DNA from 4 places in the Micromonospora sp. L31 genome. Region 4 is predicted to be linked to each of the others. Evidence: riboswitches for the same ligand, from Rfam matches in the RefSeq annotation. Region 4 holds a riboswitch; each other region holds the start of a gene.
The links. A riboswitch is a leader RNA that binds a small molecule or an ion and turns the genes downstream of it on or off. The one in region 4 is predicted to bind cyclic di-AMP.
Positions count from the first base shown of each region.

Region 1: it holds a riboswitch for cyclic di-AMP, as region 4 does, so the genes downstream of both, ACTMS9_RS27955 (transglycosylase family protein) here and ACTMS9_RS02960 (coiled-coil domain-containing protein) in region 4, are expected to answer to the same signal.
Region 2: it holds a riboswitch for cyclic di-AMP, as region 4 does, so the genes downstream of both, ACTMS9_RS16570 (C39 family peptidase) here and ACTMS9_RS02960 (coiled-coil domain-containing protein) in region 4, are expected to answer to the same signal.
Region 3: it holds a riboswitch for cyclic di-AMP, as region 4 does, so the genes downstream of both, ACTMS9_RS07595 (coiled-coil domain-containing protein) here and ACTMS9_RS02960 (coiled-coil domain-containing protein) in region 4, are expected to answer to the same signal.

Region 1 is NZ_JBQHDC010000015.1:54,591-57,950, forward strand. Features, by position in the region: gene nhaA (Na+/H+ antiporter NhaA) at 1-356, opposite strand, end outside; gene ACTMS9_RS27955 (transglycosylase family protein) at 604-1,278, opposite strand; cyclic di-AMP (ydaO/yuaA leader) riboswitch at 1,277-1,452, opposite strand; gene ACTMS9_RS27960 (hypothetical protein) at 1,894-2,019, shown strand; gene ACTMS9_RS27965 (peptidoglycan-binding domain-containing protein) at 2,021-2,905, shown strand; gene htpG (molecular chaperone HtpG) at 2,954-3,360, opposite strand, start outside.
Region 2 is NZ_JBQHDC010000005.1:274,196-277,555, forward strand. Features, by position in the region: gene ACTMS9_RS16565 (alpha/beta fold hydrolase) at 1-706, opposite strand, end outside; gene ACTMS9_RS16570 (C39 family peptidase) at 813-1,637, opposite strand; cyclic di-AMP (ydaO/yuaA leader) riboswitch at 1,874-2,014, opposite strand; gene ACTMS9_RS16575 (hypothetical protein) at 2,318-3,076, opposite strand; gene ACTMS9_RS16580 (hypothetical protein) at 3,228-3,360, opposite strand, start outside.
Region 3 is NZ_JBQHDC010000002.1:221,209-224,568, reverse strand. Features, by position in the region: gene ACTMS9_RS07605 (HelD family protein) at 1-415, shown strand, start outside; gene ACTMS9_RS07600 (cation diffusion facilitator family transporter) at 577-1,491, shown strand; cyclic di-AMP (ydaO/yuaA leader) riboswitch at 1,633-1,764, shown strand; gene ACTMS9_RS07595 (coiled-coil domain-containing protein) at 1,769-2,824, shown strand; gene ACTMS9_RS07590 (hypothetical protein) at 2,942-3,360, shown strand, end outside.
Region 4 is NZ_JBQHDC010000001.1:602,737-606,096, forward strand. Features, by position in the region: gene ACTMS9_RS02950 (helix-turn-helix transcriptional regulator) at 1-173, opposite strand, end outside; gene ACTMS9_RS02955 (carbonic anhydrase) at 407-1,060, shown strand; gene ACTMS9_RS02960 (coiled-coil domain-containing protein) at 1,123-2,142, opposite strand; cyclic di-AMP (ydaO/yuaA leader) riboswitch at 2,147-2,277, opposite strand; gene ACTMS9_RS02965 (YibE/F family protein) at 2,444-3,360, opposite strand, start outside.

The DNA.
Region 1 (3,360 bases), on a different contig from region 4:
CCGACCGCCGCCGCCACCGGCACCGCGGCCCGGCGCGGGTCGCGCAGGTCGCCGGCGACGAACTCGCGCTTGAGTTCCAGCCCGGCGACGAAGAAGAAGATCGCCAGCAGCCCGTCGGCGGCCCAGGTGCCGAGGGTGAGATCGAGGTGCAGCGACGCCGGGCCGACGGTGAGGTCACGCAGCGCCCGGTAGCCGTCCGCCCAGGGCGAGTTCGACCAGAGCAGCGCGAGCAGCGCCCCGACGAGCAGCAGCGCCCCGCCCACGGTCTCCTTGCGCAGGATGGCGGAGATGCGCCTGGTCTCGCCCCAGGAGCGGCGGGCGAACAGGCTGGTACGGCGCCGGGGGGCGTCGGTCACGGGGTCTCCTCGTCGGCAGGGGTCGCGTCATCCATCGCCGACCAGACTTCCCGGCACACCAGGGCCAACCCTATCCCCGCCCCCCGGCCGACGGCCCGACGACCCGGCGACGCGGACGCGCCGGCGGGCCGGTCCACGCGCGCCGGGTACCCCGCCGGCAGCGGCCCGAACCACGACGGCGCTGTGGACGCGGCGACGCCCGGCCGGTCGTCCGGCCGGGCGTCGCCACGGTGCCCAGGTGCTGAGGTCAGAGGCTGAGCTTCTGACCGGGGAAGATCAGCCCCGGGTCGGCGCCGACCACGCGCTTGTTGCGCTCGTACAACGCCTGCCAGCCACCGGCCAGGTCCCGGGCGTCGGCGATCTGCGACAGGGTGTCACCCGGCCGCACCACGTACACGTCGCCGGTCGCGGCCGGCGCGCTGCGCCGCTGGCTGCGGGTGCTGTGCTGCTCCCGCGAGGACCGCTCGGTGGCGGTGGCCTTCGACGAGCCGGAGCGCCGCTGCGACTTCTGCGACTTCTCCGACTTCTCTGAGGTGCTGGAGTAGCTCTTGGTGGAGCCGCCCTTCCTGCCGCAGGTCGGCCAGGCCCCGATGCCCTGACCGTCGAGCACCTTCTCGGCGATGGCGATCTGCTCGCCGCGGCTGGCCAGGTCGGCGCGGGAGGCGTACTTCTTGCCGCCGTAGCCGGACCAGGTGCTCTGCGAGAACTGCAGGCCGCCGTAGTAGCCGTTGCCGGTGTTGATGTGCCAGTTGCCGCCGGACTCGCACTGGGCGATCGCGTCCCAGTTGACGCTGGCGGCGCTCGCCGGCGACGCCGGCGCCAGGACGGCGGCGACCCCGGTGACCGCACCGACGGCGAGCGTGCCGACGGCGATGCGGCGCGAGCTGACCCGTCGGTGACGGGCGGTGTATTCAGTTGCCATGTGGATTCCTCCACGCCGACGAGGTGAGCTGTCGGGTTCGGGCCGAGGAGCCCGGCCGCCCGTGGGCGGCTTCACCCCGAGGTGACGTGCACCGAGGAACGTGTGGGTCCCCCGCTCCATGCCCGCTGACAAAGATCCCACCGGCCGGCGGCATGGATTAGGCGTTACCGGCCGTGGTGTCCGCGATCGCGAACACGAACGACGTTAGGAACTGTTTCGGGCGATTGCCCACCTCTTGTGAAGTTCTTCACCCGGCTGAGCGACGGCTTCGTGCTTCGAGTTGCGGGTTGGTCGGCGGTGCTCTACAAGGGCCGGTCGGGAACCTGTCACCACTGGGCCGAAAGCCTCGCTCCGAGCGGCGGATCAGCTGCCGTGCCTCGCCGTCTTCGCTGGTCAGGCGGCCTCGATCGGCGGCCCGCGCCGCCGGACGGTCAGCGTTGCCGCTGATTGGCGACTCATGTCTGGGCAGCCCGGCCGCCGACTCGGACGGTAGGGAGCAGAGCGCGGCCACGGCGCCGACGCGTCGGACCCGCCGGATGCCGGGCGCCGGCGCCCTGGCCGGCACGGTCCGCCCCGGTTCGCGGCGGCCGACCATCCGCGAGAGGAAGGACCTCCATGGACACCGTCAGCATCGACACCGACTACCTCGTCGCCACCTTGGACGAGGACGACGACCCGGAGAGCCTGGCCGGCGACGAGGTCGACTTCGACCTGGCCGCCGCGCTGGAAGAGGAGGAGTGAGATGGGCGTGCACCTGGCGCCCGCGCTGCGGGTGCTGCGCGAGGAGATAGACACCCGGTGGCCGCAGCGGGACCGCAAGTCCGACGGCTGGTTGGGCGACGCCAGTCACCAGGCGCGCCGCTCGGACCATAATCCGGACAGTGACGACCAGTCGGTCAACGCGGTGGACGTGGACGTCGACGGGATCGACCCGCTGCTGGTCGTCCGGCAGGCCGTCAGCCATCCGTCCACCCAGTACGTCATCTACGACCGAAAGATCTGGAGCCGTACCCGCAGCTTCCGGCCGGCCCGGTACACCGGGCCGAACCCGCACGACAAGCACCTGCACGTCAGCGTCAGCCACCAGCGGAGCTTGGAGGACAGCCGCCAGGCGTGGGGCATCGCCACCGCCACGACGGCGCGGCTCGGCGACCGGGTGCTGCGCGCCGGCTGCCGGGGCGGCGACGTCCGGGAGTTGCAGGCCGTCGCCAACCGCCTCGGGGCCCGGCTGACGGCCGACGGGGTGTTCGGGCCGGCCGTGGCCGCCTGGGTACGGTCGTTCCAGACCGCCCGGAAGCTCGACGCCGACGGGGTGGTCGGCCCGCGTACCGTGGCGGCCCTGCGCGCGGCCGTCAAGCCGGCCCCGTCGGTGCCCAGCGGGCGACCGGCGACGCCGGTGTCCGGGGGCAGACCGGGCTCGCGGACGCTGCGGCGCGGCAGCAAGGGCGGGGACGTGGCCTTCGTCCAGCGGTTCGTCGGCGCGAAGCGGTGCGGCCCCGCGAGCGGCGCCTTCGACGCGAGGACCGAGGCCGGGGTGCGCTGGTACCAGGGCATGCGGGGGCTGACCGTGGACGGGGTGGTCGGCCCGGCCACCTGGGCGGCGATGGGCGTGCGGGTCGGTTCGTGACCAGGCGGCCCCGGCCCGGCGCTGCACCGGGCCGGGGCCGTCGTCGCGTCAGAGGCTGCGGGCCAGCCGGTCGGCGAGGACCCGGGCGAACCGGGCCGGGTCGGCCAGGTCGCCGCCCTCGGCGAGCAGCGCCATGCCGTACAGCAGCTCGGCGGTCTCGGTGAGGGCGGCGGAGTCGCCGCCGCGCTCGTGCGCCGCGCGCAGGCCGGTGACCAGCGGGTGGGTCGGGTTGAGTTCGAGGATGCGCTTCACCTTCGGCACCTCCTGCCCCATCGCGCGGTACATCTTCTCCAACGTGGGCGTGATGTCGTGGGCGTCGCCGACGATGCAGGCCGGCGAGGTGGTGAGGCGGGAGGAGAGCCGTACCTCCTTGACGCTGTCGGCCAGCGCGCCGCCGAGGAAGGCGAGCAGGGCGGCGTACTCCTTGGCCTGCCGTTCCCGTTCCGTTTCGGCCT
Region 2 (3,360 bases), on a different contig from region 4:
GCGCGTTGTGGCCGAGGCCGGGCAGGGTCGCCACCGGCACGCCCAGCTCGGCGAGCTGCGCGTCGCTGACCATCGGGTCGTGCTCGCCCCGGGCCAGCAGCACCGGGACGTCGGTGGCGGCCAGCAGGGCCGGCAGCTCCGGCGCGCCCACCGCGAAGGCGGCCGGGTCCATGGCCAGCCGCCAGCGGCCGTCCTCGGCACGCAGCCCCGCGTCGACCACCGGATGGTCCGGCGCGAAGAGCCCGCCGAGGCCGGCCACCTTCAGGTAGCGGCGGGCCGCCTCGTCCCGGGTGGCGAACCAGGTCACCGGGCGCTCCGCCAGCTCGCGCGCCCGGGCCAGCTCGGCCGGCGACCAGACCGCCTTGATGCCCAGCCCGACCACCGCGTCCACCGGGAGCCCGGCGTCGCGGGCGGCCAGCGCCAGCGCGACCACCCCGCCGAGGGAGTGGCCGAGGACGACCAGGCGGTCACTCGGGCGGGCCCCCTCGGGCACCGGGCCGAGCCCCGCCGCGACCTGCTCCGCGAACCCCGCGAAGGAGTACCCCGGCAGCGGCGGCGAGAAGCCGTGGCCGGCCAGGTCCGGCGCCAGCCAGCGGCCCGGCCAGCGGTGTTCCAGCAGCGGCGCCCAGGGCAGCCACACGTCGCCGGTGGTGCCCATCCCGTGCAGCAGCAACAGCAGCCGGCGGGTACCCGAGTCGTCGGTCATGGGCCGCAGTGTGCCACCGCCCGGTCGCGGCGCGCGAGACCCGCGCCAACGGCGACGGGCACCGGCCCCCAGGGGAGCCGGTGCCCGGACGAGCGACGGTATTGGATCAGGCGGAGTAGCCGCGGGTGGCGATCCAGTTCGCCAGGTCGATGGTGCTGACCCAGTACGACGGCAGGTTCGGGTCCGCCGAGTCGGCGATCCGGACCGTCCGGCCGTCGTTCTTGTAGCCGACCACCGCGATGTAGTGGCCGCCCGGGAAGGAGTGCCAGCCGCCGTCGGTGTCGGTGGCGCTCCCCGCCACGTTCACCACGACGCCCCGGCCGTCGGTGATCGCCGCGATCACGTCGGCCTGGAGCCGGTCGATCTGCGCGGAGCTGGGGGTGCCCCGGAACATCCGAGTCCGGTACGGGTCGCCCTTGACGATCTGGTTCAGGACCCGGGTCGTGTCCAGCGCCGAGTTGGTGCCCATCTCGGTGGTGCCGAGCGGGCCGGCCAGCTCGTCCTGGGTCCGCTCGATGCCCGCCGCGCTGAGCGCGTTGCGCACCGCGGCCGGACCGCAGTTGTAGAAGGTGGTCTGCGCCTGGTAGTCGTAACGGAGGACCTTGGTCGACGGCGGCTTGGGGGCCGCCTTGCGGGTCAGGTCCGGGTCCGCCTTGGCCTTGGTGGCGCTCGCCGACGGCGAGGGGCTGGCCGAGGGCGACGGCTTGTGGGACGGGGCGGCGACGCGGGCCTGGCTGCGGGTCGCGACGTCGTCCAGCCGGGGCGCCACCTCGGCGACGGCGGCCGAGGTCTGCTGGCGGGCGGGCGCCTCGTCGGCGAGCAGCGTGCTGGCGCCGGAGACGAGCACGAGCGCGGCGGCCGAGCCGGCGACCAGCTGGTAGGACCGCTCGGTGGCCAGGCGTCGCAGCTGCCGCTTCAGGGGGTGCTTCACGTGTTTTCCTCCACGGTACGAGGGCGGGAGCGGCGTGCCGGACCGGCGCGTGACGGGACGTCACGCGCGGCGTCAGAACCGGTGTGCGAGGCCGCTCGGCGGGGGTGCGCCCGGTCGGTGACCGGGCGGCGAGGTGGGGCCGGGATCAGCGCGCGAGGGCGCGGCGGACCGGCACGAACACCCCGGTACCGAGGTGGAGAGCAAGCCGAGGAATGCGAGGGAGCAGCAAAAGTTGGAACTCCTTCCGACACCGCCTACCGGGTTAGCTGACGGATTCGGGCGGGAAGAGCGCCCTACCACGGGCCGTGGCCCGCGGATTCACCCCGGACGTGCATGGGTCCCCGGTTCGTGGAATCACGATTGAGCGGGTCGGCGCGGCGTCGCCTCTTGCGATCGGAAACCGCACCGGACCCGGGCGACATTACTGGTCGGTCACGTGTCGGCCAAGCGCCGCCAGCTGCTTAAACATGATCAGGGCGACAAATTTGCCGTACAGTTCGACACTGACGTCACTCAATGGGACAGGCGGTTGTTCCGGGACCGTCGGGCGACAACCGGACAGCGCGGCGGCAAACACTGCCGATCGTCGCGATCGATGTCACCGCCTGTGACCGGATGACCGGTTTCCCGATCGCCGTGACGCGACTCACGGAAATACGGGTAACAATTTGGTCGCGTCCTCAGCCCACCCGGGCCGGCCGCCACCGCGCCGCGAGCGCGGTCCGGGCCGTCGCCGTCGCCGTCCGCTGGGCGGGCAGCCGCGCGGGACGCAGCCGCTCCGCCGCCGCGTACGCCTCGACGGCGAGCGCGCGGGCCGCCTCGGCGGCCAGTTCGGCGTCCCGCCACGCCGACCGCTCCCGCCCGGCCGCCGCCCGGTACGCGTCCCGCCGGCCGTCGCGTACCGCCCGGGCCAGCAGCACCTCCTGCTCGACGGGGTGCCGCCGGGGGTCCCAACCGTCCCGGTGCGCGAAGACGTCCCGCAGCCGCTCCACCGGCAGCTCACCGCGCCAGTGGGCCGCCACCGCCGCCTGGTGCAGCCAGCGCTCCCGGCCCGCGTACTCGGCCGGCGTGCGCGGGGTACGCGGGGCGGGCAGCGCGGCGGCGCCGGTGAACCGGCGGGCGGCGGTCTCCGCCTCGTCGTACGCCGTCCAGGCCCGGTCCACCTCCTCCTGGGCGGCCAGCCAGGCATCCCGCCACCGGCGCGCGGTCTGGGCGGCGCCGGCCGCCGCGACGGCGACCTCCTCGGCGTACCGGCGCAGGTCCGCCAGCTCGGTCGCGGGGTCGGCGGCCGGGTCGACGACCGGCTCGTCGGGGGCCGGGTCCCGCTCGGGGCGGGCGACCAGCACGGTGAGCACGGTCAGGGCGAGCACGAGCAGGGCCGACCAGATGGCGGCGGCGGTCGGGACCTCGACGAGGAACTGGTAGAGGACGGTGTTCACGGTGGGCACCTCCCGGAAGCGGGATGCGGAAAGAGGAGTCCCACACCGGCCCGGGGGGCGACGGGGCGAGGCCGGGGCGGCGCCGCGTGCCGGGGGCGGGTGCGGTGGTGAGGTTCTCGAGGGCGCGGTCGCGGGTGGCCCCGCGTGGCGGTCAGCCGAGCGGCGGGGCGCGGGGACCGGTCGCGGCGGCGGCCAGCCCGGTCAGGGGCAGCGGCGGCGAGGTGACCGGATGGGCCGGCCGGCCGACCGGGTCGATCGAGGTGACCGGAGCGAGCGGGGCGGCG
Region 3 (3,360 bases), on a different contig from region 4:
GGCGGAGATCTTCGCGGTGGCGGCGGCGGAGATCCGCCGGCTCTACCCCGACCTGAAGCTGCCGACGGCGGTCCGCTCCACCGGCGTGGAGCCGGTCGCGCTGACCGTCGCCGCCGACCGGCTGCCGGCGGCGACCGTGCAGGCCGTGGACGCGCTGCTCACCGAGGTGGAGGGCACCGTTGGCGTGATCACGCCGGTGCCGCGCCGCGACGAGGTGGCCGGCTGGCTGGGCGGCCGCGGCGGCTCCCGGCTCCAGGTGGTGACCAGCCTCCAGGCCAAGGGCATGGAGTACGACGGCGTCGTGCTCATCGCCCCGAGCGAGATCCGCGCCGACCCCGGCTCGGGCGTGCGCACCCTCTACGTCGCCCTCTCCCGCGCCACCCAACGCCTCACCACCATCGACCCCACCCCCTGACCCCGCCCCGGGGTCGGGCACGTTCCGAGAATGAGTGGCTGTACCGGGCGCGGCGGCCACTCGTTCTTTGAAGGTGGGGGAAGGCGTGCGGGGTTAGTTGCATACATAGCGATGTGAGCATAGATTGGGTTCGGGCCGCCAGGGCGACGGAAGGTGTGGGCGTGGGCGCAGGTCATGACCACCACGGGTCGGTCACGAACGCGGCGCACCGCCACCGGGGGCGACTCTGGGCGGCCTTCGCGCTGCTCGCCGCGCTGATGGTGGTCGAGGCCGTCGCCGCGTTCGGCACCGGCTCGCTGGCCCTGCTCTCCGACGCCGGGCACATGTTCACCGACGTGCTCGGCATCGGCATGGCGCTGGCCGCCATCACCGCCACCCGGCACGGCGACCGGGACCCGCAGCGCACCTTCGGGCTCTACCGGCTCGAGGTGCTGGCCGCGCTCGCCAACGCCGTCCTGCTCAGCGGGGTGGCGATCTACGTGCTGATCGAGGCGGTCCGCCGGTTCGGCGACCCGCCGGAGGTGCGGACCGGGCCGATGCTGGCGGTGGCGGTGCTCGGCCTGCTGGCCAACCTCGTCGCGTTCGCGCTGCTGCGTCCCGGGGCGCAGGAGAGCATCAACCTGCGCGGGGCGTACCTGGAGGTGCTCGGCGACCTGCTCGGCTCGCTGGGCGTGATCGGGGCCGCGCTGCTCATCGCCGGCACCGGCTGGTGGTGGGCCGACCCGGCGGTGGCGGTCGCGATCGGCCTGTTCATCCTCCCCCGCACCTGGCGACTCGGCCGCGCGGCGGTACGCATCCTGGTCCAGGCCGCCCCGGAGCACCTGCAGGTGACCGCCGTGCACGACCGGCTGACCGCCGTCCCCGGCGTCGCCGAGGTGCACGACCTGCACGTCTGGACGCTCACCTCCGGCATGGAGGTCGCCTCCGCCCACCTCACCATGGTCCCCGGCGCCGAGGTCGGCACGGTGCTGGCCGCCGCCCGCACCGCCCTGCACGAGGACTTCCACATCGAGCACGCCACCCTCCAGATCGAGCCGGGGGCCGCCCCCGGCGCCTGCGGGCAGGTCGAGTGGTGACGAAATCGGACACCTATTGTCCCATTGTGTCACCTACACCAGGATTCACTCCAGTACCCTCAGTCACGAAACGGGCGGGTGTCACACCCGTACCGGTAGGCTCGGTCCCGGCCTCCGCCAGGCGGCACCCTCCGGTGCCGGCGGTGGCCGCCGCCTAATCGCCTGCCAGGGCGAGCCGGGGAACCATGTTCGTGGGGTGCATCCGCGTCAGCGGTAGGGATCTTCCGTCCCGAACCCGTCAGCTAACCCGGTCGGCGGCTGACGGAAGGACATGTGCATGCACGTACGACGTACCACCGCACGGCTGGCGGCCGCGGTCGTCGCGACGCTCGCCCTCGGGGTGTCGTCCGCGCCGGTCCCGGCGACCGCCGCTCCCCCCGCCACCCGGCTCGCCGCCCCCGGCGACCCCGAGGGCGGCACCCCCGCGCTGCGCGCCCAGCTCGACGCGGCCAGCAAGGGCTGGATCGACGCCAAGGCCGCGCTGGAACGCTCCACCAAGCGGCAGCAGGAGCTCGGCAACCAGCTCAAGACCATCGAATCGGAGCTGACCGTCCGGCAGGGCAAGGTCGGCGAGATCGCCGGCGTGGCGTACCGGACCGGGCGGCTCGGGCCGGTGTCGGCGCTGCTGAACAGCTCCAGCCCCGAAGGCTTCCTGGACCGGGCGGCGGCGCTGGAGACGGTCGCCTCCAACGAGGACCGGGAGCTGCGCAACCTGCTCCGGACCCGCGACGACGCCACCCGCACCCGGGCCGCGCTCGACAAGGAGATCGTCGAGGAGCGCAAGCAGGTCGCGGTGATGGCCAAGCGCAAGCAACAGGCCGAGCGGGCGCTCGCGGTGGCCGCCGCGGACAAGCCCGCCGCCAGCACCGGGAGCGGCTCCAACGCCGGCACCTCCACCGCCAACGCCCGGCCGGCGCCGCGCAACCCCGACGGGTCCTGGCCCTCGGAGTCGTGCAGCGTCAACGACCCGACCCCGGCCAACGGCTGCATCACCCCGCGCATGCTCAACGCGCTCAAGCAGAGCCAGGCGGCCGGCTTCACCCGGTACGTCTCCTGCTACCGCCCCAGCGGCTCCGGCGAGCACCCCAAGGGCCGGGCCTGCGACTTCGCCGCGCAGAAGAGCGGCTTCGGCGGCGACGCGACCGGCGGGGACCGGACGTACGGCAACAACCTGGCCGCGTACCACGTCCGCAACGCCGACCGGCTCGGGGTGCTGTACGTGATCTGGTACCGGCAGATCTGGCTGCCCAGCAGCGGGTGGAAGTCGTACAGCGGGGCCGGCGGGGACCCGTCCAGCGACCACACCAACCACGTGCACCTGTCGGTCTACTGACCGACCGGCGGCGGGGCCCGTCCGAGGCGGACGGGCCCCGCCGTACGCGCGCCGACGTACCCGGGATGTCGTCGCCCGGCCCACGACGCAGCGCAACGGCCGGGCGAGCATCGAGGCATGACCCGACTCTCCCCCGACGGCCGCAAGACCCTGCTCACCCTGCACCTGGTGACCGCGCTGGGCTGGCTCGGCGCGGACCTCGTGCTGCTCACCCTCGGCATCGCCGGGCTGCGCGGTGCCGACCCGGGCGTGGTCTACCCGGCGGCGGCGCTGGTGGCGACGTGGCTCTTCGCGCCGCTGAGCGTGCTGGTCTGGGTGGTCGGCGTGACCAGCGCGCTGCTGACCCCCTGGGGGCTCCTGCGCTGGCGCTGGGTGGTGGTCAAGCTGGTGCTCACCACGGTGATGATCGGCCTGGTGCTGTTCGCGCTGACGCCGAACCTGCGCGCCGCCGCCGGACCGGACGCCACCGCACACCAGCGCATCGACGTGGTGGTCGCCCCGGCCGTCTCCACCGGCCTGCTGGTCACCATGACCGT
Region 4 (3,360 bases):
AGGTCGGCGACGATCGCCTGCGCGGCGCGCTCGGTCACCCCGACCTCGTCGGCGACGTCCCGCAGCCGGGCGGTGGGGTTGCGGGCGATGGCGAGCAGCACGTGCGCGTGGTTGGTGAGGAACGTCCAGTTCCGGGTGCTCCCGTTCTGCGCAGTCGTCGCCATGCCCGTCATCGTATGGCCAGCCGGCCGGCATTTCCGCCCTGGCCTCCGCGCACCCGGAGCCGTCCGGGCACGGCCCGGGGACACGGCGGCGAAACACGCTGCCCACGTCCCGGTAATGTATGAAATCCGTATCACGTATCCCTTGACGTATCTTTCGCTGCGTGTGACGGTGGGCGGCGAGGCCGCCTCCGTCGCCGGCCGGGTATGACCAGGCCGATCTCGCGAGGGACCGAGGTGAGGCAATGACCCTGACCGATCCGACGCAGGCGCTCGCCGAGCTGCACGCCGGCAACCGGCGCTTCGTGACGGGCGCGCAGCGCCACCCCAACCAGGACTCGCTGCACCGGACGGCGGTCGCCGACGGCCAGCACCCGTTCGCGGTGATCGTCGGCTGCTCCGACTCCCGCCTCGCCGCCGAGATCATTTTCGACCGGGGCCTGGGTGACCTCTTCGTGGTCCGGACCGCCGGGCACACCGCCGGCCCCGAGGTGCTCGGCAGCGTCGAGTACGCGGTGAGCGTCCTGGGCACCCCGCTGGTGGTGGTGCTCGGCCACGACTCCTGCGGGGCCGTGCAGGCCGCCCGGGACGCCGCGCGGACCGGCACGCCGCCGGTCGGGCACCTGCGGGCGGTGGTGGACGCGGTGGTACCGAGCCTCCAGCGGGCCGCCGAGCAGGGCGTCGACGACGTTGACGGGATCGTCGACATCCACATCGCGCAGACCGTCGAGGCGCTGCTGGGCAACTCCGCCGTACTGGCCGCCGCGGTCGCCGAGGGGCGGTGCGCGGTGGTTGGCATGTCGTACCGGCTTAGCGCCGGTGAGGTGCGGACGGTGGCCGCGGTGCCGAGCGTCGTGCCGGCCCAGGCCGACGGTCGGGCGACCGCCGTCGCAGGCTGAAACCCCCCGCACGCGACGAGGGCCGCCCCACCGGGGACGGCCCTCGTTCGGTACGCGTCGCGCTAGAGCATCGACATGTGTACGTGGTCGGTGTGGTTCGACGGTCCGCTGTACGACTTCCACCCGGTCGCCGGGAACCAGATCTGCCGGTTCCAGATCACGTAGTAGATGCCGAGCCGGTCGGCGTTGCGGATCAGGAACGCGGCGAGGTTGTTGCCGTACATCCGGGTGTCGTTGTTGTACCAGGGCGCGAAGCCGCTCCGCTGCAACGACCAGTCGCAGGCCTTGCCCTTCGGGTGGTCCCACGGCCCACCTGGCCGGTAGCAGCCCGCGAACCGGGTGAAGCCGGCCCGCCGGACCTCCTTGTACGCGTGCAGTGTGCGCGGCGTGATGGTGCCGGAGGTGGTCGGGTCGTTCTCGGTGCGCGACTCGGGCCGCCAGCCGCCGTCGGCCGTCCGGCCGGGGCCGATCCGGGCGACCGGCGAGGTCGCGTCGACCAGGCCGCCGGTGAAGCCCCGGCCACCGACCAGCTGGAGGGCCTTCTCCGCCTCCCGGCTCTCCCGGGCCATGTCGTTGGTGAGCTTCTGCTGCTCGCGCACCTCGGCGTCGAGCGCCAGCTTGGCCTGCTCCGCGCGGTTCTTGGCGGCGGTGACCTTGGCCAGCTTCTGCGCGTTGACCATGTTCAGCTCGTCCAGGGCGGCGGCGCGCCGGACGAACGAGTCCGGGGCGTCGCTCTCCAGCAGCATCGCCACCGCGCCGATCCGGCCGGTCCGGTACGACTGCGCCGCGATCTGCGAGACCGTCGGCTGCAACGCCGCCAGCTCGTCCTGCGCGCGCCGCACCTCCAGCCCGAGCTGCTGCTGGCGCTTCTTGGACTTCTCCAGCTGCGTCTTGGCCTTGGAGTACTCGCGGTTGCGCAGCTCGATGACGTCGGTGAGCAGCTTGGGCTCGCCGTCCTCCTCGTGCCCGGAGGGGGTGGGGGTCGAGGGCGCGGCGATCGCGGCTGTCGGCCCGCCGAGGATGGCCAGCGCGGCGAACACGGCCACCACCGGAGTCAACCAGCGGCGCAGGGGTGCCGTCACAGTGTTCCCTTCCGTCGACCGCCGACCGGGTTAGCTGACGGGTTCGGGACGGAAGTGGCCCCTACCGCTCGCGCGGATTCACCCCATGTACCTGGTTCCCCGGCTCGCCTCGCGGCGATTGGGCGGCGGTACCGCAGGCGCCGCTGCGCGCCTTCGGCGGTGACCGGCAGCGAGGTTACCCGAGAGTCGTACCGGGGATCTACGTCCAGAACCCGACTAAAAGCGTTATTTCGTCGTAGCGATGCGTGACGAGTGACGCGTTCGTCAGGTTCCGCGTCGGCGTCGGTCACGCAGCGGAGTCTCACCATGCGGTGTCCGTGCTCCTTTCCGGGTCGGGCCACCGTGCGGGGGCCGGGGTGGACGGTCCGCCGGGACGCGACGCGCTCAGCGCCTCGAGCGCCGCGTCCCGGTCGGCGGAGGGGCGGGGCGTGGGTGCCGGTCCGGTGTCCCGGGCCGGATCGTCGGCCGGGCCACGACCGGCGGTGGCGACCAGCGCGGCCAGCGCGGTGGTCAGCGGTACGGCGGCGACCAGGCCGAGCGTCGCCACCGCGCTGCGGACGATCTCCTGAGCCAGGAACTCGCTGGTGAGGATCTGGCTCACCGGACGGCTGTCGGCGGTGAGCAGGAGCAGCAGCGGCAGCGAGGCGCCCGCGTACGCGAGCACGATGGTGTTCACCGTGGAGGCGATGTGCGCCCGGCCGACCCGGGTGGCGGCCCGGTAGAGCTGCGTCCGGGACAGTCCGGGGTTGGCGTGCGCCAGCTCGGTGACGGTGGCGGCCTGGGTGACGGTGACGTCGTCGAGCACGCCGAGCGAGCCGATGATGATGCCGGCCAGCAGCAGCCCGTGCAGGTCGACGTCACGCTGGTACATCGACAGCGTGGTGGCCTCCTCGCTGCCGAACCCGGTCAGGTGGGTGGCGGCGGTGGCCAGGCTGCCGAGCAGTCCGGTCAGCACCAGGCTGCCGAGGGTGCCGAGGACCGCCACCGAGGTCTGCGCGGTGATCCCGTGGGTCAGGTACAGCACCACGAACATGATCAGCGCCGAGCCGGTGATCGCGATCAGCAGCGGCGAGCCGCCCGCCGCGATGCCGGGTACGACGAAGGTCAGCAGGATGGCGAAGCTGGCGCCCAGCCCGGCCAGTGCGGCCAGTCCGCGCAGCCGGCCGAACGCCACGATCGCCGCCGCGAAGAGCGCCACCAGCCACACCAGGGGCTTGC